2 regions of the Undibacterium sp. SXout20W genome follow, and region 1 is predicted to be linked to the other one. Evidence: riboswitches for the same ligand, from Rfam matches in the RefSeq annotation. Region 1 holds a riboswitch; the other holds the start of a gene.

What was found. A riboswitch is a leader RNA that binds a small molecule or an ion and turns the genes downstream of it on or off. The one in region 1 is predicted to bind thiamine pyrophosphate.
Region 2: another riboswitch for thiamine pyrophosphate. It lies ahead of thiC (phosphomethylpyrimidine synthase ThiC); the one in region 1 lies ahead of ACO0K1_RS00985 (TonB-dependent siderophore receptor).

What each region holds. Positions count from the first base shown of each region.
Region 1 is NZ_JBMPPH010000001.1:182,523-193,708, forward strand. It holds gene ACO0K1_RS00930 (RNA polymerase sigma factor) at 513-1,085, shown strand; gene ACO0K1_RS00935 (DUF3619 family protein) at 1,082-1,498, shown strand; gene ACO0K1_RS00940 (DUF3106 domain-containing protein) at 1,501-2,166, shown strand; gene ACO0K1_RS00945 (RDD family protein) at 2,171-2,683, shown strand; gene ACO0K1_RS00950 (TetR/AcrR family transcriptional regulator) at 2,852-3,523, shown strand; gene ACO0K1_RS00955 (TIGR00730 family Rossman fold protein) at 3,520-4,101, shown strand; gene ACO0K1_RS00960 (DUF3460 family protein) at 4,248-4,457, shown strand; gene ACO0K1_RS00965 (segregation and condensation protein A) at 4,479-5,333, shown strand; gene panC (pantoate--beta-alanine ligase) at 5,425-6,264, shown strand; gene ACO0K1_RS00975 (cobalamin-binding protein) at 6,268-7,146, shown strand; gene rarD (EamA family transporter RarD) at 7,270-8,154, shown strand; TPP riboswitch at 8,312-8,409, shown strand; gene ACO0K1_RS00985 (TonB-dependent siderophore receptor) at 8,475-10,643, shown strand; gene ACO0K1_RS00990 (Ppx/GppA family phosphatase) at 10,951-11,186, opposite strand, start outside.
Region 2 is NZ_JBMPPH010000014.1:55,662-66,847, reverse strand. It holds gene thiD (bifunctional hydroxymethylpyrimidine kinase/phosphomethylpyrimidine kinase) at 1-11, opposite strand, end outside; gene ACO0K1_RS09625 (thiazole synthase) at 11-796, opposite strand; gene thiS (sulfur carrier protein ThiS) at 977-1,231, opposite strand; gene thiC (phosphomethylpyrimidine synthase ThiC) at 1,246-3,159, opposite strand; TPP riboswitch at 3,254-3,356, opposite strand; gene ACO0K1_RS09610 (tetratricopeptide repeat-containing diguanylate cyclase) at 3,590-5,680, opposite strand; gene ACO0K1_RS09605 (valine--tRNA ligase) at 5,951-8,776, shown strand; gene ACO0K1_RS09600 (DUF2147 domain-containing protein) at 8,935-9,378, shown strand; gene coq7 (2-polyprenyl-3-methyl-6-methoxy-1,4-benzoquinone monooxygenase) at 9,657-10,289, opposite strand; gene ACO0K1_RS09590 (porin) at 10,635-11,186, shown strand, end outside.

The DNA.
Region 1 (11,186 bases):
GTTGTCCTTTCAAGGTCCATAGGAAATTGATCGGATGTTCTTTCCTGGCGAAATCGCCATGCAAGTCCGGTAAGCTGAAATCCCTTTTTGTACGTTCACACATCCCTTCACATTTCCGTTGGAGATGGTTCCAGGCGGTGCTTAAGGCACTCGTTCAATCAGTGGTAAGGCTTTGCAACGACAAACTTCTCACGCTTGTGGCATGGGTTAGAACAAACAGCTTCATTTAAAGCGCACCTGCTGGCGATAACATTGTGGGTTATTCCGAACAAGTATTTGGTACTCCGAGATTTTGGAGTGGACTCACACGGTAATGCGTTGCAGCATTTTGGTCAAGTGCATTTATTAATAAAATCACCTTTGAGCTCTTGAAATATTTTCATGAACACGAAAATTAAGACACAATGTGCTATTTTTGCTAGCATGTGCGCAATTTTAAAAACATGTGCACGATTAATACAAAAAGCACTTTTTGAAAAAATCGCAAAGCAACTCTATGAATATTGCCAACAATGGCTACTGATAAAGAATTATCAAGCTTCCTCGAAGGTGTAGAACGGCGAGCATTTAAACATGCGCTCTACACGGTAAGGAACGAAGAATCGGCACTGGACATTGTCCAGGAAGCAATGATTAAGATTTCTGAAAAATATGGTGACAAGCCTGCCAACGAACTGCCCATGTTGTTTCAGCGTATTTTACAAAATACTATCCTCGACTTTTTCCGCAGGGAAAAAGTTCGTAATACTTGGGTTAGCTTATTTTCAAGTATTACCCCCAACAATAACCAAGGGGATGATAATTTTGACTTGCTGGAAAGTTACGCAGCAGAAGAAGGAACTGAAGCTGCCGAATCAACTGCTGACAAGCTTGAACGCGAGCAAGTTCTTAATATTATTGATGATGAAATAAAAAAGCTCCCTGCACGTCAACGGGAAGCGTTCCTCATGCGTTATTGGGAAGACATGGATGTGGCGGAAACCGCTGAGGCGATGGGTTGTTCCGAAGGCAGTGTAAAAACTCATTGCTCGAGGGCAACTCACGCATTGGCTGCATCGCTAAAGGCTAAAGGAATACAGCTATGAACTACTCACAAGAATCGCAAGATCTCGACTTTGCCTACAAAGTCCGACGCGCGCTGAATGAATCAGCCGAAAGCCTCCCCGCGCCTACTTTAGATCGTCTGGCGATGGCGCGCAAAGCTGCGCTTGCACGTAAAAAGCCAGATGCAGGAGCAAAAGTACACATATTTAGTGGTGTTTTAGCAGGAAATAATGGATTTTCATTTTCTGGCCCATCAACTTGGTTTGGTCGCCTGGGTATGATTATTCCTTTACTTGCTCTGGTTGCTGGACTTGCAGGAATCTATCAACACGAAAAAGAGCAACGCATTAGTGAATTAGCAGATATCGACTCGGCAGTGCTTGTTGACGAACTACCGCCTGCGGCCTATGTTGACACAGGGTTTACTGCTTATTTGAATAAAGCGGAGGAATAGGCGTGTTGTTTAGTATCTTCCGTCGAATCATTACCGTTACTTTTTTCGCGCTCTGGTTACCGTTAGCATATGCCAACGGTAACAATCCCGCCGCAGTCAAACCAACAACAGTGGCAGCGCCCGCAAAACCGCTCTGGACAGAATTAAGCCCCATTCAAAAGCAGGCACTGGCGCCGTTGGCGCCAGAATGGGAACAAATGCCGGAAATCCGGAAAAAAAAATGGGTGGGAATTGCCAATCGCTATGCCAGCATGAATCCTGCTGAACAACAACGTTTACAAGAAAGAATGCGCGACTGGGTCAAGTTAACACCTGAACAACGCACGGCCGCAAGAGAAAATTACGCTCACTCGATACAACTGAAGCCTGAAAACAAATCAGCTCAGTGGGAGCAATATCAGCAACTCACCGACGAAGAAAAAAAGCAACTTGCCGAGCAACATCAAAGCAAGAAAAATTTGACTAACTTAGTCCCGGAGACAATTAAAAACCCCCACGTTGTTACGCCGATCAAAGTTGGGCCAAAGCCAGTGACAGAAAAAAAGACGCCTGCATCGGGGTCAGCACCGGTTGCATCTTCGATTCCGGCGGCGTCTGCGGTGCCTTCATCTACCGAATCATCTGCATCGACCAATCCCAGTTCCACAACACAAGCCGTAGTGAAATAATTCTGTGAATCTAGACTTACAAGCCCCTGCGTTAGGCCGCCGATTGATTTGCATGGTGTATGAAGCCATGCTGTTATTCGGCATTGTTTTTGTTTTTGGTTTTCTTTTTGACGTTTCAACCCAAAGCAAAAGCGCTTTGATGCATGTGCATGGCCGTCAGGCGTGGCTCTTTTTTGTTATCGGCGCCTATTTTGTGTTTTGCTGGAGCCGTAGTGGTCAAACACTCGCAATGCAAACGTGGCGGATTCGCGTTACCGACCAGGACGGCAGCAGACTTCCGTTGATAAAAGCAGTTGTACGGTATTTCTTGGCATGGATGTGGTTTCTGCCCGCAACGGCACTAGGATATCAATTTGGCCTCAAAGAATGGCCAATGATGATTGTTGTAGCATTGGGAACCATCGCATGGGGAATGACATCGCGAATGGATAAGAATGGTCAGTTTTTACATGACAAATTAGCAAAAACCTGTCTGATTCAAGTTCCGGAAAAAAAACAATCAACTCAGAAAGCCTAGTCAGGTTTTGATGTTAGCTTGATCAATGTTATTCTTATGGAATAATTTTGGGCTCACTGTAAATTTACCTCCAGGTCATGGCGACGCAGCACGCAAAAGACTTTTAAAAGCCATCACTGCATCGAGGCAAGTTTTCGTCAGTCCTATCATCTATCGAGATTGAATGACATGCAACACAAAGCTCCTCGTCGTACCCGAGAACGTATCCTCGAATTGTCGCTTCGGCTTTTTAATGAATTTGGTGAACCAAACATCACCACGACAGTGATTGCTGAAGAAATGAATATTTCCCCCGGGAATTTATATTACCACTTCCGCAACAAAGACGACATTGTCAACTCGATTTTTACGCAATTTGAAGCGGAAATTAACAAAAAGCTCGCCTTTCCCCAAGGTCGAAAAGCAAATATCCAAGATATCTGGACTTATCTTCATCTGACTTTTGAATTGGTGTGGCGCTATCGATTCTTCTATCGCGATCTAAATGATTTATTGTCGCGAAATCGGAAATTAGAGCTTAATTTCAAGCAAATCTTATCGCATAAAATCAACGTCGCCACTGAATTGTGTAATGGTCTTCGTGCGGATGGCGAATTCGAAGGCACAGATATGGACATCGACGCTTTATCTACCAATATGGTGGTTGTAGCAACATATTGGCTGTCATACGAATACGTTCGCAATCCACGCAAATATACCGAGCTGCAAACAATGTCCGAATCATTAGCGCGTGGTTGCTATCAGGTTATTTCTTTGATCAGCCCATATTTGCGCGGCGAGACGAAACAAGTATTCGAAAAATTATCACAAGACTATTTACAGAAAATAAATCCAGCATGAAATCTGTCTGTGTTTATTGCGGCGCTTCACCTGGCAATTCAACTGATTATGCACTGGCAGCAAAACAATTAGCTGCCAGCTTAGTATCGCAACAACTTAGCCTCATTTATGGTGGTGGCAACGTTGGCCTGATGGGCATTCTTGCCGATGAAGTACTACGACTTGGAGGAGAAGTCACTGGCGTCATTCCGCAAGCCTTAATGGACAAAGAAGTCGGGCACAATGGCCTAAGCAAACTGCATATTGTCGCCAATATGCATCAACGTAAAGCATTAATGGCAGACTTATCAGACGCTTTTATCGCTATGCCTGGTGGCATAGGGACTCTGGAAGAACTCTTTGAAGTCATGACATGGGCTCAGTTGGGATTTCACCAAAAACCGATTGGTCTGCTCAACATCAATAGCTTTTACGACGGTCTACTGCAATTTTTACAACACACGTCTGAGCAAGGTTTTTTGCGCACCAATCACCTCAATATTCTCTTATCTGAAGCAGTACCCGACACACTATTACACAGGCTGAGAACCTATGTTGCGATTCCCACACGTAAGTGGATAGCAAACAGCGATTTATGATTTGTTGTGAATTGGAACGCAGATTCTGAAAATTGGCGTGTTTTCATTGAACTACTTTGTCTAGTCATGCTCGGAAATAAGGTTATTACCGAAATTAAGAGTAAAATGCGGCTTCACCTGTTCTTTTATATGTTTATTTCAAAACTATGAAATTCTCCAAGCAATTCTCTTTGTACGAATCCGAAGCGACGCACTTTATCCAAAGTTTAAAAAGCGCTAATCCTAAGTTGGAACAAGGGCAACGTGATGGTCGCGCCCTCCTCTGGGACAAAGCTCCTTTGGATCTCAACGTGCAAAAAGACAATCAGGAATCAAGCGTTCCACAGCAACCCTACGTTTATCAAAACAAGGCATAAGCCTGTTCCTGCAGATAGCCTGTGAGCACAAGCGCACTCCCCCCAATTGATCTTCCATTAGTCGGCGCGACAGACAGTACGCCGGACGTGGTTGACGGCTTGGCATTTGCCAAGTTATATGGGGAACCGCTATTTAAGCTACCGAATGACCTCTACATTCCCCCAGATGCACTGGAAGTTTTTTTAGAGGCATTTGAGGGACCGTTGGACTTGTTGCTGTACCTAATACGCAAACAAAATTTCAATATTCTCGATATTCCGATGGCGCAAGTCACCTTGCAATATCTGAAATATGTCGACCAAATACGCAAACATAATCTAGAACTTGCCGCCGAATATCTGTTGATGGCTGCCATGCTCATTGAGATTAAATCTCGCATGTTGCTACCATCGACCAAAAGTTCTGAAGGTGAAGAGGCGGAAGATCCGCGTGCTGAACTGGTGCGCCGTTTGTTGGAATATGAGCAAATGAAGCTGGCGGCTTATGATTTGAATGCCGTACCGCAGTTGGGTCGTGACTTTTTACATGCGCAAGTATTTGTCGAACAAAATACTATTTTGCATTGGCCACAAGTTGAATTAGCCGATATTCAAGCAGCCTGGGCAGATATTCTAAAACGCGCAACTCTGGTGGCGCATCACAAGATTAGTCGCGAAGAACTCTCAGTGCGCGAACACATGTCCGGCATTTTGCGTAAATTGCAATCAGCAAAGTTTGTAGAATTTTCTGATTTATTTGATCCTTCGCGTGGCGCTCCGGTACTGGTCGTTAATTTTGTCGCGTTGTTAGAACTCGCCAAAGAAACACTGATAGAAATCACTCAAGCAGAAGCCTTTGCACCAATTTATGTCCGACTCGCCTATTCGCCGAGCTAAGATCGCTTATCAATCGCGTAAGCAATCAGTCCTAATAGTCCCATTAGCCCCAATAGCCCCAACAACTAACGAATATATTTAATTTCTCACTATGAAAATCATTTCATCCATCGAAGAATTGCGCGATCACCTGAGCGGCCAATTGCGGACGGCATTTGTACCTACGATGGGCAATTTACACGAAGGTCATTTATCGCTCATGCGTTTGGCAAAAAAGCATGGCGACCCTATCGTCGCCTCGATTTTTGTTAATCGCCTCCAGTTTGGTCCAAACGAAGATTTTGATAAATATCCACGGACTTTCCAGGCTGACGTCGAGAAATTAGAAAAAGAAGGCGTTTATATTTTATTCGCACCGACGGAAAAAGATCTGTATCCAGAACCGCAAGAATTCCGCGTCCGTCCACCAGACGATTTAGGAAATATCCTCGAAGGTGAATTCCGTCCCGGCTTCTTTACCGGCGTCACAACGGTTGTATTGAAATTGTTCTCCTGCGTGCAGCCACGAGTTGCGGTGTTCGGTAAAAAAGATTATCAGCAGTTAATGATCGTCCGCAATATGAGCAAACAGTTCGCGCTGCCAACAGAAATCATTGCTGCTGACACCTATCGTGCTGATGACGGGTTGGCCCTCTCATCACGCAACATGTACCTATCAGAGGCTGAGCGTGCTGAGGCGCCGGCTCTCTACGCAGCATTAAATCAGGTAGCCAACGAAGTACGGAGTGGCCATCTCGATATGTTTGAATTGGAACGCAATGCAATGGCAAAGCTGGCTGGTCGCCAATGGAAGCCAGATTACATCTCGATCCGCAAACGTGCCGATTTACAGCCACCGTCAGCTGGTGATTTAGCGCAAGGGGCACCTCTGGTTGTGTTAGCTGCAGCCAAATTGGGGAACACTCGTCTGATCGACAATCTGGAAATCTGATTGATGTTGCGCAATTTCACCATTGCACTCTTGCTGTCGGCTGCCGTTATTCACGCGTCAGCCGCGGCAATCAGCGTGAAGGACGATGCGCAACACACAATCACGCTCACGCAACCAGCAAGAAGAATTATTAGCCTCGCGCCACATGCGACTGAATTATTATTTGCAGCAGGGGCTGGCGATGACATCATCGCCGTCAGCGATTACAGTAATTTCCCTGAGGCAGCAAAAAAATTACCCTCAGTTGGTAATGTCTTTGCCTTAGATACTGAACGATTAATGGCTTTCAAACCCGACCTGGTTGTCATTTGGGGCACGGGCAACGCAAGAGCCTTGGCGAATAAATTGCGAGGTCAGCATATCACCGTGTTCGAGAGTGAGCCGCGTAATTTCGAGATGGTGGCGACGTCCATTGAACGACTATCGATATTAGCAGGCACTGAAACCATCGGCAAATCGACAGCCAGCGGATTTCGCACGAGGCTCGAGGATCTCCGTAAAACGTATCGCCAACCCGATGCATCAAATCCCATCAGAGTGTTTTATCAAGTTTGGAATAAACCTTTAATGACGCTCAATGACGAACACATGATCTCTGCAGCAATTCGTTTATGCGGTGGTTCGAACGTTTTTGGCAAGTTAAAGGAACTGAGTCCAACCATTACAACAGAGGCTTTACTCGCCAGCAATCCAGACGTAATCGTGACAGGCGGAGAAAACACGGATGCACTTAATGAATGGCGTCAATTTAAGGCTCTCACTGCAGTAAAGCAAAACCGCTTGATTGCAATACCCGCCGATTTGCTTAATCGTGCAGGACCTCGCATCCTCGATGGCACAGAAGCGCTTTGTAAGCAATTGGCAGTTGCGAGGGGGAAGTAACGTCAGTCGCAAAAAACACAAACACAGCGATATATTTGTCTGCGGTCTCAGCACGCTTTTTAGATTGCGGTGATAATGGCGTATGTGGCCGCAAACGCGGCCTCCTTTTTTTGGGATGCAGTAATGCGTAAAGGCATTTTTCTCGCCGCTTCGGCCTACACTATCTGGGGTTTATTCCCACTCTATTTCAAAGCATTGCACACGGTTCCTTCCTTAGAAATTTTATTGAACCGAATGTTGTGGTCGCTATTATTTCTGGTTATCGTTCTGAGCTGGCGTAAGCAATGGGGATGGCTTGCAAGCGTACGACGCCAACCGAAGCTCATCGCCAGTTTTACGATCAGCGCGTTGTTATTATCGGCTAACTGGTTTATCTACATCTGGGCAGTCAATGATGGCAAAGTGATCGATGCCAGCTTGGGTTACTTCATGACCCCCTTGGTCAACATTCTAATCGGTGCAGTTTTACTGAAAGAAAGACTGCGAAATGGACAGTGGGCAGCAATTGCATGCGCCGCCTTCGGCGTCGCATGGATGACGTTCCAGACCGGACATTTGCCATGGATAGGCCTGGCTCTCGCTAGCACCTTTGGCACATATGGCCTACTAAGAAAGACAGCAGCACTTGGCGCACTGGAAGGATTGTCGCTAGAGACGGCCATTTTCTTTCCATTCGCGTTCGGCTATTTGTCCTGGCTCACCTACCATGGACAAAACGCGCTAATTACGACAGGTGTTGATGTCAAAATATTGCTCGCCTTGAGCGGGCCGATCACCGCTATTCCGTTATTGATGTTTGCCGCCGGTGCAAGGCGCATTCCGATGACGACGCTGGGTTTATTGCAATACATCGCACCATTGGTACAACTTTTGTTGGGAGTATGGATGTTCAATGAAACATTAGACGCCCATCGATTGATCGGCTTTGTTGCGATATGGGTTGCTTTGATCATCTATTCGGGCGAAAGTCTGTGGATGAATTTCAGCTCTTTTAAGCAACAACCTTAAAACAAACAGGGAGTATCGGCATTTTTAGGCCATTACATCCTTACTAATAAATGAGGTTAAAATATACTCCCCAGGGGTATTTTTTTAATAAAAACCACACATTGTGTCAATCCGTGCACACTCCAAAAACCTGATTTTGGGTTTCATGGTAAAGTAGAGCCTTCGCTAGGGGTCCTGGAACGATGTTTCCGGGTGAGAGAGTCCCTTGAACCTGATCTGGATAATGCCAGCGAAGGGAAGCGCAAAGTCCACGCCTTTATTCCGTTCATGCTTTGTTTGCTCCCTCGCTGCCATTTCACGATGCGCACAAAGAGCAAACCATGACACATCAAAGCCAACAACAATCCCATCGTTTTTTTCTGAAATTTCAGCCGCTCCTCATCGCCGCTGCAATCACGCACCTAATTTGCATGTCAGCCGCCCATGCCGCCGCAGATCCAGACAATGGCTTGCAAAATCCAACACAAGCCTTACAAGAAGTTGTCGTCACTGGCAATAAAACCACTGAAAAAGCCGCTTTTACCAAAGCCGCTGGTTTTATCGAAGAAAAACTCGTCGACACACCGTTTTCGGTGAATGCCTGGACAACCCAACAACTACAAGACCTGCAAATCCGTTTAACCACTGACGTCATGAAATACGATGCCAGTGTCAATGATGCCTACAATGCGGTCGGTTACGCTGAGCAATTTTCAATCCGCGGCTTTCAACTGGATAACGAATATAGCTATCGTAAAGACGGTTTTGCGATTCCAGGTGATGCACCGATCCCTCTTGAAAATAAGGAAACCGTCGAAGTCCTGAAAGGAATATCGGGCTTTCAGTCTGGCTTTGCAACACCCGGCGGTATTATCAACTATGTGACAAAACGCCCAACAAACAACGACCTGCGCAGCATTACAACCAGTATTTCTGAACGCGGCACCTTATATGGCGCAGTGGATCTGGGCGGCTTGTCGAATGATAAGCAATTTGGCTATCGGATTAATGTAGCGGAAGAACGTCTTCGTTCTTATGTGATCGGCGCTAATGGCAATCGCCAATTCATTTCGGGTGCATTTGACTGGCACTTATCGACACAATCATTGTTGGAATTTGATGCTGACTATCAACACCGTGCACAAATTTCAGCGCCTGGTTTTCAGTTATTCAATGGCACAGATTTACCGAAAGGTATTACTGCAGACATGATGCTGAACAATCAACCTTGGTCAAAACCGGTCGATACTATTGATAGCAATATCGGTGTGCGTTATGAGTACAAACTCGACAACGCATGGACTGCCAGCGTTGCCATCAACAAGCATGAATTTAAACGCAACGACTACACGGCATTTCCGTATGGCTGTACTTCGGGAAATATTCCATCCGGCTACTGCGCGAACGGCGATTATGATGTCTATGATTACCAAAGTGTCGGCGAGGCCAAGTCATCGTGGGGTAGCCAGGCATTGTTGAGTGGTAAATTCAGTACCGGCAGTTTTGAGCACCAATTCGCCACAGGTCTCAGCGATTCTCAGCGTAAGGACTTTTTTGGTGCTTATGTTTACGATCTGGTCGGCACCAACAATATCTTTCATCCAATTGCGGTTGGTCAATCTAGTAATACCACTGGTGCAGTATCACTACAAAGAACTGATAAAGAGTGGTCTGCATTCGTGCAAGATGCGATGAGTCTTAATGAAGCATGGACACTTCACGCCGGCATTCGCCGTCTTCATATCGATCGTACCCAACTCGGCGTGGACGGCTATCAACATAGTTATTGGGTTTCAAATCTTGCACTGGTCTACAAGCCTGCGCAAAACACCTCACTTTACACATCATTTGCCCAAGGCTTGGAACACGGTACGGTTGCGCCTTTTGGGACGAATAATCAAAATCAAATGCTCGATCCAGCCAGATCTAAGCAGATTGAATTTGGCGTTAAATCGGATCTCAATCGTGATCTGAGCGTAAGCGCAGCGTTATTCCGAATTCAAAAGCCACTGGTTTATATTGACGTTGATAATAACTATGTAAAGAACGGTACGGCACAACATACTGGCTTGGAACTAACAGCACTGGGAAAAATCACAAGTCAACTGAGTCTGGGTGCGAGCATGACTGCGCTAGACGCTATTCAACAAGATACGGGCGACATCACGCAGGATGGCAAACGGGTACTGGACGTTCCAAAACTAAAAACCACGATCTATGCTGACTATGCCGTTGCTGATCTTAAAGGCTTAAATCTGAACGCCAGTTGGCAGTATTCAGGTAACAAAGCATACACGCCGGATAACGCCGTCATTGTGCCCGGATACCAAGTCTATAACGTCGGTGCACGTTACCTTACCCGCGTCGGCAATACGACAACGACCATTCGTTTTAATGTCGACAATGTCCTGAATAAATTCTACTGGCGCGATGCGACGCAAAAGCTGGGCGGTTATTTATTCCCGGGAGCGGCACGGCTATATAAACTGTCGGCGCAATTTGATTTTTGATTTGGTTTCTATGTTGGCGGGTAGCACCCGCCAGATTCAAACGCCGACTCTACGGCAATATCACTTTTGACTTTCACCACTTTATTCAACACCTTATTCAACACTTTAAACACAGCAATTTATTCACCGTGGAAAATGAAAAAAGAAGCTTTTTTTGTCTGAACGCAGCGAGTTTCAACACGGATTTTTAACAAGCCTTACATTCTCAACGTACAATCTCAACGTACATTCTCAACGTACATTCTCAATGCTAAAAAAAAGGAATTCAGAGGGCTGAATTCCTTTTTTTTCTTATCGAAGCAGTCTGCTAAACGTTCGCCCTGACTAAAAAATCAACGCCAATTTCGCGCCAGGATTCAATTTCTTTTTGCAACCAGTAAGCGACCGTCGGATGCACCGTCACCCAGTCACGTCGCATTTCTAATTCAACACTACGCTTCATTTTTAACCGTATATCTTCATAGTCGATTTCGGCACGAGAGTGCATCAGCATGACAGAAAGTCGCAACGCTAATACGGCTTTGGCGAAATCGGGGTCTACCA
Region 2 (11,186 bases), on a different contig from region 1:
CTGGTTTTCATTAAACGATACGCCCAGCCATTGGTGACGACGGGGATGCGGCAAACTTGCGTGGCATGCGTCCTGCTAAAAATGCATCTCGTCCAGCCTCCACCGCCAAACCCATTGCCCGCGCCATGCGGATAGGATCACGCGCGCCAGCAATGGCGGTGTTCATCAATACGCCATCGCAGCCTAACTCCATGGCGATGGCGGCATCGGAAGCGGTGCCGACACCGGCATCCACTAACACCGGTACCTTGGCTTGCTCAATGATCAGCGATAAGTTCCATGGATTCAAAATTCCCATCCCAGAACCGATCAACGACGCTAATGGCATCACAGCGACGCAACCAATGTCTTCTAACATCTTCGCCTGGATAGGATCGTCACTGCAATACACCATCACATCAAAGCCATCATTGACCAAAATTTTTGCCGCCTTCAAGGTCTCAGGCATATTCGGAAATAAGGTTTTTTCATCGCCCAATACTTCAAGTTTGCAGAGCTTATGTCCACCCAATAGTTCACGACCTAATTGCAATGTATAAACCGCGTCTTCTGCGTTATAACAACCAGCAGAATTTGGCAAAATCGTATATTTTGACGGTGGAACAACATCGAGTAGACTTGGTGCATTGGGGTCTTGCCCAATATTGACACGACGAATTGCGACCGTAATAATTTCAGCACCGGACGCTTCGGTTGCCAGACGGGTTTGTTCTAAATCTTTGTACTTTCCGCTGCCAACCAATAGGCGTGAGCGATAAGTTTTTCCAGCAATGGTGAGGCCTTCTGGGGTTTGCATTTTTTATTCCTTTTCATATACATTGACTGCTATTACACAGGCTGTGATTACATAGGCTGTGATTACGTAGGCTTCAATTGCGTAGGCTTCAATTGCATAGGCTTCAATTGCATAGGTTGCGCCGTGCAATCGGAACTTTCAGTCACACGGCGACATCCAGACATTGATTTGCAGCTGGACTTAACCGCCGCCGATGGCACGCACCACGTCCACCTTGTCGTTGCTTTGTAAGGACTGACTTTCCCATTGACTACGAGGAATAATCTGTCGATTCACGGCCACCGCGATATTTTTTTCGCGTAGATCAAGTAAGCCAATCAGATCGTCAATCGTGTTCCCTGACGTGACTTGATAAACGCTACCGTTTAATTCAATGTTCGTAGCGATATGTTCAGCGATATGTTCAGCGATATGTTTTGCGATATTTGTAACCATGTTGATGGGAGCAATTACTGTTTGCGGTAAATTTCAGCACCGTTTTTCACAAACTCTATCGCCTTAATTTGCATGCCTTGCTTTAAGGCTGCGATTTCTGTAATTCCTTGATTCGCTGCATATTCACGAACTTCTTGTGTGATTTTCATGGAGCAAAAATGGGGACCGCACATCGAGCAAAAATGCGCCACTTTGGCGGAATCTTTGGGTAAAGTTTCATCGTGAAATTCGCGTGCTTTATCTGGATCAAGGCCGATGTTGAATTGGTCTTCCCAGCGGAATTCAAAACGTGCTTTGGATAAGGCATTGTCACGAATTTGTGCGCCCGGATGTCCCTTTGCTAAATCGGCAGCGTGTGCCGCGATTTTGTAGGTGATGATGCCGTCTTTAACGTCGACTTTATTTGGCAAACCCAGATGCTCTTTTGGTGTTACGTAGCACAACATCGCCGTGCCATACCAGCCGATTTGGGCGGCACCAATGCCTGACGTGATGTGGTCGTAACCTGGTGCAATATCGGTCGTCAATGGTCCCAGCGTATAAAACGGCGCTTCGTGACACTGCTCTAATTGCAGATCCATGTTTTCTTTGATCAGGTGCATCGGTACATGACCAGGGCCTTCGATCATCACTTGGACGTTGTGTTTCCAGGCGATTTGCGTCAGTTCCCCCAAGGTTTTCAGTTCACCCAATTGCGCTTCATCGTTGGCATCGTAGATTGACCCCGGGCGCAAACCGTCGCCCAGACTGAACGACACGTCATAGGCCTTCATGATCTCGCAAATGTCCTCGAAATGTTCGTATAAAAAGCTTTCCTTATGGTGCGCTAAACACCACTTCGCCATAATCGAACCTCCACGCGAAACGATGCCAGTCATGCGTTTTGCTGTCAGCGGCACGTATTGCAGACGCACGCCAGCATGGATCGTAAAATAGTCAACTCCCTGTTCCGCTTGTTCAATTAATGTGTCTCTGAATATTTCCCAGGTCAGATCTTCGGCTTTACCGTTGACCTTTTCTAGTGCTTGATAGATAGGCACAGTACCGATAGGTACGGGGGAGTTGCGAATGATCCATTCACGTGTTTCATGGATGTGTTTGCCGGTTGACAAATCCATCACGTTATCGCCACCCCATCGAATTGCCCATGTCATTTTTTCGACTTCTTCACCGATAGAAGAGGTCACTGCGGAGTTGCCGATATTGGCGTTAATTTTGACCAAAAAATTGCGGCCGATAATCATCGGTTCAACTTCTGGGTGATTGATATTGGCCGGAATAATCGCGCGACCGCGTGCCACTTCAGAGCGAACAAATTCCGGTGTAATTTCTGTCGGTATGGATGCGCCAAATGATTGCCCCGGATGTTGACGACCCATCATCTCTGCCAGCTTATGTCCCATAGGACCAGAGGCTTTTAAGTTGGCTAAATATTCTTTGCGTTGTAGGTTTTCGCGAATTGCAATGTACTCCATCTCTGGCGTGATAATGCCCTGGCGTGCATAGTGCATTTGCGAGACGTTTTTGCCTGCTTTGGCGCGCCGTGGCAAACGCTTCAGATTAAAGCGCAACTCAGCCAATTGCGGGTCGTTCAGCCTTTCTTGCCCGTATGTTGAGCTTGGGCCAGATAATTCCTCAGTATCATTACGTTCCGCAATCCAGGCACCGCGTACAGAGGTTAACCCAGAGCGAATATCAATACTGACATTGGGATCCGTATAAGGCCCTGACGTATCATAGACATAGATGGGGGGATTTTTTTCAGCACCGAAAGAGGCTGGCGTATCAGATTGACTGATTTCACGCATAGGCACACGGATGTCGGGGCGACTTCCTTGTACATAAACTTTACGAGAATTTGGCAGCGGCGCAATAGCGGCTTGGTCAACTGTCGCCGTGGCGGACAGAAATTTGGGATTGGCATTCATTAATTTTGGCTCCTTTGCTTGTTGGCATGGAGCCAGCAAAGGAGTTGTTAAAAATACGATGCGCGTATGTCAGGGAAATAAGAAATGACACAGGCACGATTTTTAGCGGCTTCCCTTCGCTGGCATTATCCAGATCAGGTTCGAGGGTATTTCTCACCCGATACCAAACTTCGATATCAGGACCCCTAGCATTGTTTACTTGGCAGTCGTGAATTTTTCACATCACTGCTGTCGTGGCGGCATTATATAACCAACTTGGTGTTCATAGAAAAAAAATGAAGAAGGGTCGCTCAAACTGACCGCGTGGATTGCACCTGTCCGACCAAAAACGGGGGCGCTGATTGCATTGTGTGGGTAGGATTAATTTGCTAAATGACGTACTGATCTTACTGACGGACTGATCGGACTGAGTGACCTGCGCTACGTTATTTTATTTGGATCGTGGCAATTCAAGTTTTGGTGGACCCTGTACTTCAATCAATTCCACGATACCCGAACTCACGGCTGCTGCCAGATCTTCTTCAAAAAATGGCAATGCGGAGGCCGCATCAACCAACACTTTGGCGACCCCGTACGCACGGTTTCGTCCATTGGCTTTACCAAGGTACAAGGCCATATCGGCAATCTGTAAGGCTTTTTCCCAATTCAGGTCTTCTTCAGGAATATCCGAAAATGGCAAAGAAATAAAACCTGCTGTCATCGTGACTTGTATGTCGTGGTCGCCAACGGAAATACTGGTTTCACCGACCGATTGCAGCACCCGTTCTACGAGACCCGCCACTTGTGATGGATTGGATTTGGGTGAATAAACTAAAAATTCTTCGCCGCCCCAACGTAACACCATATCTGTATCACGGACAGCTTTGCGTAAACGTTGTGCGACCTGCGCCAAGACTGCGTCCCCGGCAGCATGTCCCCAGGTATCATTAATCTGCTTGAAGTGATCGATGTCGAGCAGGATCAGGCAATCAGGATTTCCCTCCCTCGCTTCGCGACGGTCTGCTTCAACTTGTGCTGTCCGCGTTTTCATGAGTTCGACAAACGAACGACGGTTGTATAAACCTGTTAATGGATCATGGATTGCGTGGAACTCTAACTGCGTATTGGCTTCGCGCAACTCTTGATTTGCTCTTTGGACGCGGCGATACAACAAGAAAATGAAGATACCGACCATCACTGTCACCAAGGCGCCAAGCAGCGTGATGACTTGCTGCAGGTGATGATTGCGGATGTCAGCATCCTTTAAGGCATTTTCTTTCCCCAGTAATTCAATTTGCTTTTGCCTTTGCTTGGCATTAAATTGTTCCTGCAATTGAGCCACGGTTTTGGAGCGATCTGAACGGAATAACTCGTCACTTAATTTTTGCTGCTGACGTAACGTCGCCAAGGCTTCTTTGTACATGCCAGCCCGTTCATACATATTCGCAAGCTCACCGATAATCCCTTCGGCATCTGTCTTCTGACCCGATGCTATGTACGCATTGATTACGCCATTGACTAACTCGACGCCAGCCGCAACCCGTCCTTGTCCAGCGAATGCAAGACCCAGGTTGACCTTCGCAATGTCAATGGATGGCTTATCTCCTAAGGTCTCTGCACGCGCCAGACTCTGCCTGGCAAAATCCTCTGCTTTTTTATAGTCGTTCACGATCAGATAGTGATCGCTGATGTTGATCAGGCAAATCACTTCACTGGTGAGCATTCCTGCATCTTGCGAAATTTTCAGGGCATTTTCATAGGCGCTGACCGATTTCTCATTTTCTTTTAAATTGGCGTAGGCGATACCTTGACTGATGTTCAATGATGCATAGGTTTTTGGTGCACGTGCTAACGGTGAAATTTTGAAGGCTTCATCAATGGTTGCCAGTGCCTTCATAGGATCCTTCATGGCAATATATAACTTCGCGATGGCATCCAGTCGTTGTATGCGGCTCTGAAGCTGGCGTGTCGCCAAATCATCGGTGAGTTTTAACGCATCAAGAAAATTTTTGAGTGAGGAATCAAAGTTCCCAAGTAAAAAATAGACGCTACCAAAAGCACTATTGAGGCGCATTTTTACTTCAGCAGATGCAGTTGGCGCCAGGCTGTCGTTGATGCCATTAAGCTTATTTAAAGCTTCTTGCAGTTTTCCCGCGTCTATCAATTGGTATATGGCCATGATCTGGGCAATAGCAATACCGTTAGTATCGTTTCCTGCTGTTGCAAGTGTCAGAAATTCATTGATCGCGGCGGTGCTGGATTTGATTTTTCCAGCGTCATAGTAAAGATCGACCAGTACTTTGACCGTGTCTAGGCGAACCTGGAGTGGCGTCGCAGATGTTTGCTTTTGTTTAATACTCAGCAGACGTTTCAACGCTTCCGTGTTATCGCTGTCGCCCAATGTTTGTATGGCCGTTATTTGCTCTTTTGCGACCGCCTCATCGGCCGTTTCAGCGGCAAGCGCGACATTCCCATGCAACAGCATTCCTAGAAATGCATACATGCCAAAACGGAAGATAGACCGCAACTTTTGGTTGAGCATAGTTATCAATGTGGCATTAAATTGGGTAATTGTGGGCAATTGTTAAACAATTATCAGGCAATTATTGGACGAGGATAATTACGAGTTGCATCCTGACACTATATGCGCAAAGCGAAAAAATTGGCAGCAAATGCAAGTTTTTCCTTTAAAAAAGTAGCAAAACATACACAGCTATCGGTACTTTTTACCCTAAATGCCCGGCGATAGCGGCGTCAATACCCCCCCTGTCATTTATAATCAACGGTTTAGCACACTAACTAACAGATCATCATGGAACTAGCGAAGTCTTTCGAACCGGCAGCAATCGAGCAACAATGGCGCTCTGAATGGGAACAACGCGGCTATTTTGCTGCCAGCATGGACGATGGCAAACCGTCGTTTTCTATCTTGTTGCCACCCCCAAATGTCACTGGAACGTTGCACATGGGGCATGCATTCAATCAGACGATCATGGATGGTTTGACCCGTTACTACCGCATGCGTGGTCATAATACGGCGTGGATTCCTGGTACAGATCACGCTGGTATTGCGACGCAAATCGTGGTTGAGCGCCAGTTAGATGCGCAAAAAATATCGCGCCATGATCTTGGTCGTGAGAAATTTTTAGAAAAAGTCTGGGAATGGAAAGAAAAATCCGGCTCCACTATTACCGGTCAAATGCGCCGTATGGGCGCGTCAGCCGACTGGGATCGTGAATATTTCACGATGGATGCTGAACGCTCTACAGCGGTGACTGAGGTGTTTGTTCGCTTAGTCGAACAAGGATTGATCTACCGAGGCAAGCGTCTTGTTCACTGGGATCCGGTGCTGGGTACGGCAGTTTCTGATCTGGAAGTGGTGTCGGAAGAAGAAGACGGCTTCATGTGGAATATCCGCTATCCGTTTGCAGATGGCAGTGGTCATCTGACCGTCGCCACTACACGTCCAGAAACTTTGCTTGGTGACGTTGCGGTTGCGGTAGATCCGACGGACGAGCGTTATGTACATCTTGTTGGCAAGATGTTGAAATTGCCGCTGACCGATCGCGAAGTCCCCATCATTGCGGATAGTTATGTTGACAAAGAATTTGGAACTGGCTGCGTCAAAATTACGCCAGCCCATGACTTGAACGATTATGCCGTTGGTCAGCGCCATGCTCTGCCATTGATTTCTATCATGACTTTGGACGCCAAAATTAACGACAACGCACCAGTTGCCTATCAAGGTATGGATCGTTTTGTTGCACGTAAACAAATCATCGCCGACTTAGATGCGCAAGGTTTGCTGGCGGAAGTAAAGCCGCATAAATTAATGGTGCCACGCGGTGACCGCACAAATACGATTATCGAACCGATGCTGACCGATCAGTGGTTTATGGCGATGAGCAAACCAGCGCCTGAAGGAACACATTTCCCAGGAAAATCCATTGCTGAAGTGGCACTTGAAAAAGTCGCCAACGGTGAAATCAAATTTGTTCCAGAAAACTGGACCAATACCTATAACCAATGGCTCAACAATATCCAGGACTGGTGTATTTCACGCCAATTATGGTGGGGTCATCAAATTCCGGCATGGTATGGCGATAACGGTGAAGTTTTCGTTGCTCGTAATGAAGCAGAAGCTAAGGCCAAAGCAGCAGCGGCTGGTTACACGGGTACATTGAAACGTGATGATGACGTGCTCGATACTTGGTTTTCCTCTGCTTTAGTGCCGTTTTCGACGATGGGCTGGCCAGAAGAAACGCCAGACATGAAACACTTCCTGCCATCCTCCGTGCTGGTAACGGGCTTCGATATCATTTTCTTCTGGGTTGCGCGTATGGTCATGATGACAACGCACTTCACCGGAAAAATTCCTTTCAATACCGTGTATGTACATGGCTTAGTGCGGGATTCTACCGGACAAAAAATGTCCAAATCTAAAGGTAACACCCTTGACCCTATCGATTTGATTGATGGTATCAAAGTGGATGACTTGGTGGCAAAACGCACGTCAGGCTTGATGAATCCTAAGCAAGCTGCCGCGATCGAGAAAGCGACCCGCAAAGAGTTCGCTGACGGCATTCAGGCGTATGGCACAGATGCTATTCGTTTCACAATGGCGAGCTATGCGTCGTTAGGACGAAACATTAATTTTGATTTGGCACGTTGTGAAGGTTATCGTAATTTCTGCAATAAATTGTGGAACGCTACACGCTTCGTGTTGATGAATACCGAAGGTAAAGATTGTGGTTTTGGCGCTGATATTACTGATGCTGATCTCGACTATTCGCAAGCCGATAAATGGATCATTTCTACCTTGCAACGTACGGAAGCAGAAATAGAAAAAGGTTTTGCTGAATATCGGTTCGATAATATCGCGTCCGCTATCTACAAATTTGTGTGGGATGAGTATTGCGACTGGTATCTGGAAGTATCTAAGGTTCAGGTTCAACACGGTACACCAGCACAACAGCGTGCAACTCGTCGCACTTTATTGCGCGTGTTGGAAGTTACATTGCGCTTGGCACACCCGGTAATTCCGTTTGTGACGGAAGCTTTATGGCAAACGGTCGCTCCATTGGCAGGGAAGCAACTTAACCCAGCTGGCGACTCTATTATGGTGCAGCCATATCCAATCGCCGTCTCAGCGAATATTGATGAAGCCTCTGAAGCATGGATGCATGCTTTAAAAACCATGACCGATGCGTGCCGTAACCTGCGCGGTGAAATGCAATTGTCGCCTGCACTACGCGTACCGTTGCTATTGCAAGCGGCAAACGCAGAGGATAAAGTGCGCCTGCAATCTTTTGCACCGTACCTGCAAGCCTTAGCTAAATTGTCTGAAGTTGGTGTGGTAGACAGTTTGCCGGAATCTCCTGCTCCAGTCTCGATCATCGGTGAATCTAAGCTGATGTTAAAAGTAGAGATTGACGTCGCGGCTGAACGTGAACGTCTGACCAAAGAAATCACACGTCTCGACACCGAGATTGCCAAGGCGGAAGTGAAGTTGAATAATGAAAGTTTTGTAGCGCGTGCGCCCGCTGCAGTCGTTGCGCAAGAGAAAGAGCGAGTCACTAATTTCTCGGCAACTTTGGCTAAACTGCGTGAGCAATTTACAAAACTGCCCGTCGCCTGATTGGTATTGCGACCGTTGTTAAAGTACATGCTCTAAAATTTTGTACGTGGTGGTTCACTTCACCACGTACAATTAATTTTCATTTAGCACTTATCTGATCTGATTTCGTTGGATCTGTTTGGGCAGAAGAACAATATGACATTAACTTCGGAGACAACATGAAAAAAATCAGTCTGATCGCCATCCTCTTCTCTATCGCGCTCGCGCCACTCGCTCACGCGGAAGATTCACCAGTTGGCTTGTGGAAAAACATTGATGACAAAACAGGCAAGCCAAAAGCCTTGATCCGGATTACAGAAACCGGCGGTGAGCTACAAGGAAAAATTGAACGCTTATTTGTCGAAGCAGATGCGGATAAAAATCCGAAATGCGATAAGTGCGAAGGTGTTAATAAGGATCAGCCTATTATCGGTATGACGATATTGTTTGGTTTGAAAAAAAATGGTGATGAATATACGGGTGGCAAAATTCTTGACCCCGCCAACGGCAAACTCTACAGTAGCAAAATCACTCCTGTAGAAAATTACAAAAAACTCAACGTTCGGGGCTATATCGGCACCCCATTTTTGGGACGTTCGCAAGTTTGGGTTCGTGAGCAATAAATATTGCTCATTGCTAATGCCTTGGTTTATATCCCAGGTCATCCGCTTTAACTTTTCTCCCGCGAGCGGGAGAAAAGCTGGGATGAGCGCGTTTGATAAACTGTGATAACACAATCCCGCAATCTCGCAATCTCGCAATCTCGCAATCTCATATTAAGATTGCAAAAGAATGTCGTTCAACATCCAAGACGTTATTAGACTGATTAATCCAAGTCTCTTTACGCACAGCCTTGATGCGCAACAGGATTCTTCGGCGTCAGACATAGTGTCCTTATTGTCTATATGTAATACGCCGTCGTTGTCATGATCTTTGCCATGCATTGCATACCTACCCGTACGGGTAACGGTAGTTTGCTGGCGCCAAGTGCCTGCGCTGCCGCACCGTGAGCGATTTCATCGACGCGCATTTGCTCGACGATTGCTCGTGACTTACTGTCATTCAAAGGCAGTGCTTGCAAATGACTGGCGAGGTGCGCTTCCACCTGACGTTCGGTTTCAACCACAAAGCCGAGACTTGCTGCGTCGCCGCATTTTGCTGCAATGACGCCACAAGCATAGGCACCTGCATACCAAAGAGGATTCATGAAGCTGGTGTGCGAGTTGAGTTCCTTTAGCCTATGGGCTGTCCAGGCCAGATGGTCTTCTTCCTCGATGCACGAATGCTGTAGCTGATGTGTGACCACGGGCGTGTGCGAAAAGCTGCTTTGCGCATCGTATAGTGCCTGTGCGCAAATTTCGCCAACATGATTCACACGCATGAGACCTGCACTGTGCTGCTGCTCTTTTTCAGTCAAATTTTCAGTCGTGATGTGCGCAGCGGGATTCGGGCGTGAACTTTTTGCCTGTGCAGAAACGGTACGCAGAGCACGATCAAATGCCAATAGCAGGCGATCAGGATGAGGTAAAGGCATAGTGAGACTTGAAATGGCTGTAATTCTTGCTATTGTAGAACAGTTCGCTGCTTGTCATAGTGGGCTTGAAATTGAGCTACCTTAAGGTGATGCTAAATTTTGTGTAAATATTTTTTACCTTGATTTTGAAATTTTAAGTTTGTTGTGGGTTCGCCACATTTTATTCGTTTAAATACGATCGTTCGTAAATTTGCTTTGCTCAAATTCAACTAGTTTGATTCAATCAGCACTAGCTTCAGAATCGATAGGTTTCGAAGTTTTGCTTGATTGCTACACCTAATGAAAATGAACCACCTAGAGTTCCTTCCATAAACGGCTTACCTGAAAAATTTGGAGACTGACACAATGAAAAAATCACTGATCGCATTTGCTGTACTGAGTGCATTTGCTGCTAGCGCATCCGCACAATCGAACGTTACCGTCTACGGCATTATTGATGCTGCGGTGATGTATAACACCAATCAAACTGCGACTGGCGGTAACAAACTGACTCTCGATGCAGGTCAATTGTTGACATCGCGCTGGGGTATCAAAGGTAGCGAAGATCTTGGCGGCGGTACAAAAGCCATCTTCAATTTGGAAGGTACACTCGCGAATGATACTGGCGCTGCTGGTGCTGGGTTTGGCGGGAATTCATTCACGCAGGCTGGTAGCGGCACATCATTGTTCGATCGTTTGTCATGGGTAGGTCTCTCTGGTGACTTCGGTACGGTAACTGCTGGTCGTAACAACATCCTTGGTGTGGACTCCGTTGGTCTGGCTGATCCTATGGGTCTGGCACATGCCGGTAGTAACCCGAACGTGATGTTTAGTGCATTGAATGCGGGTTCTTTGTTTGGTGGCTTCGGTACCAACCAGGGTGGTACTGCATTGCGTCAGGACAACTCCATTAAATAT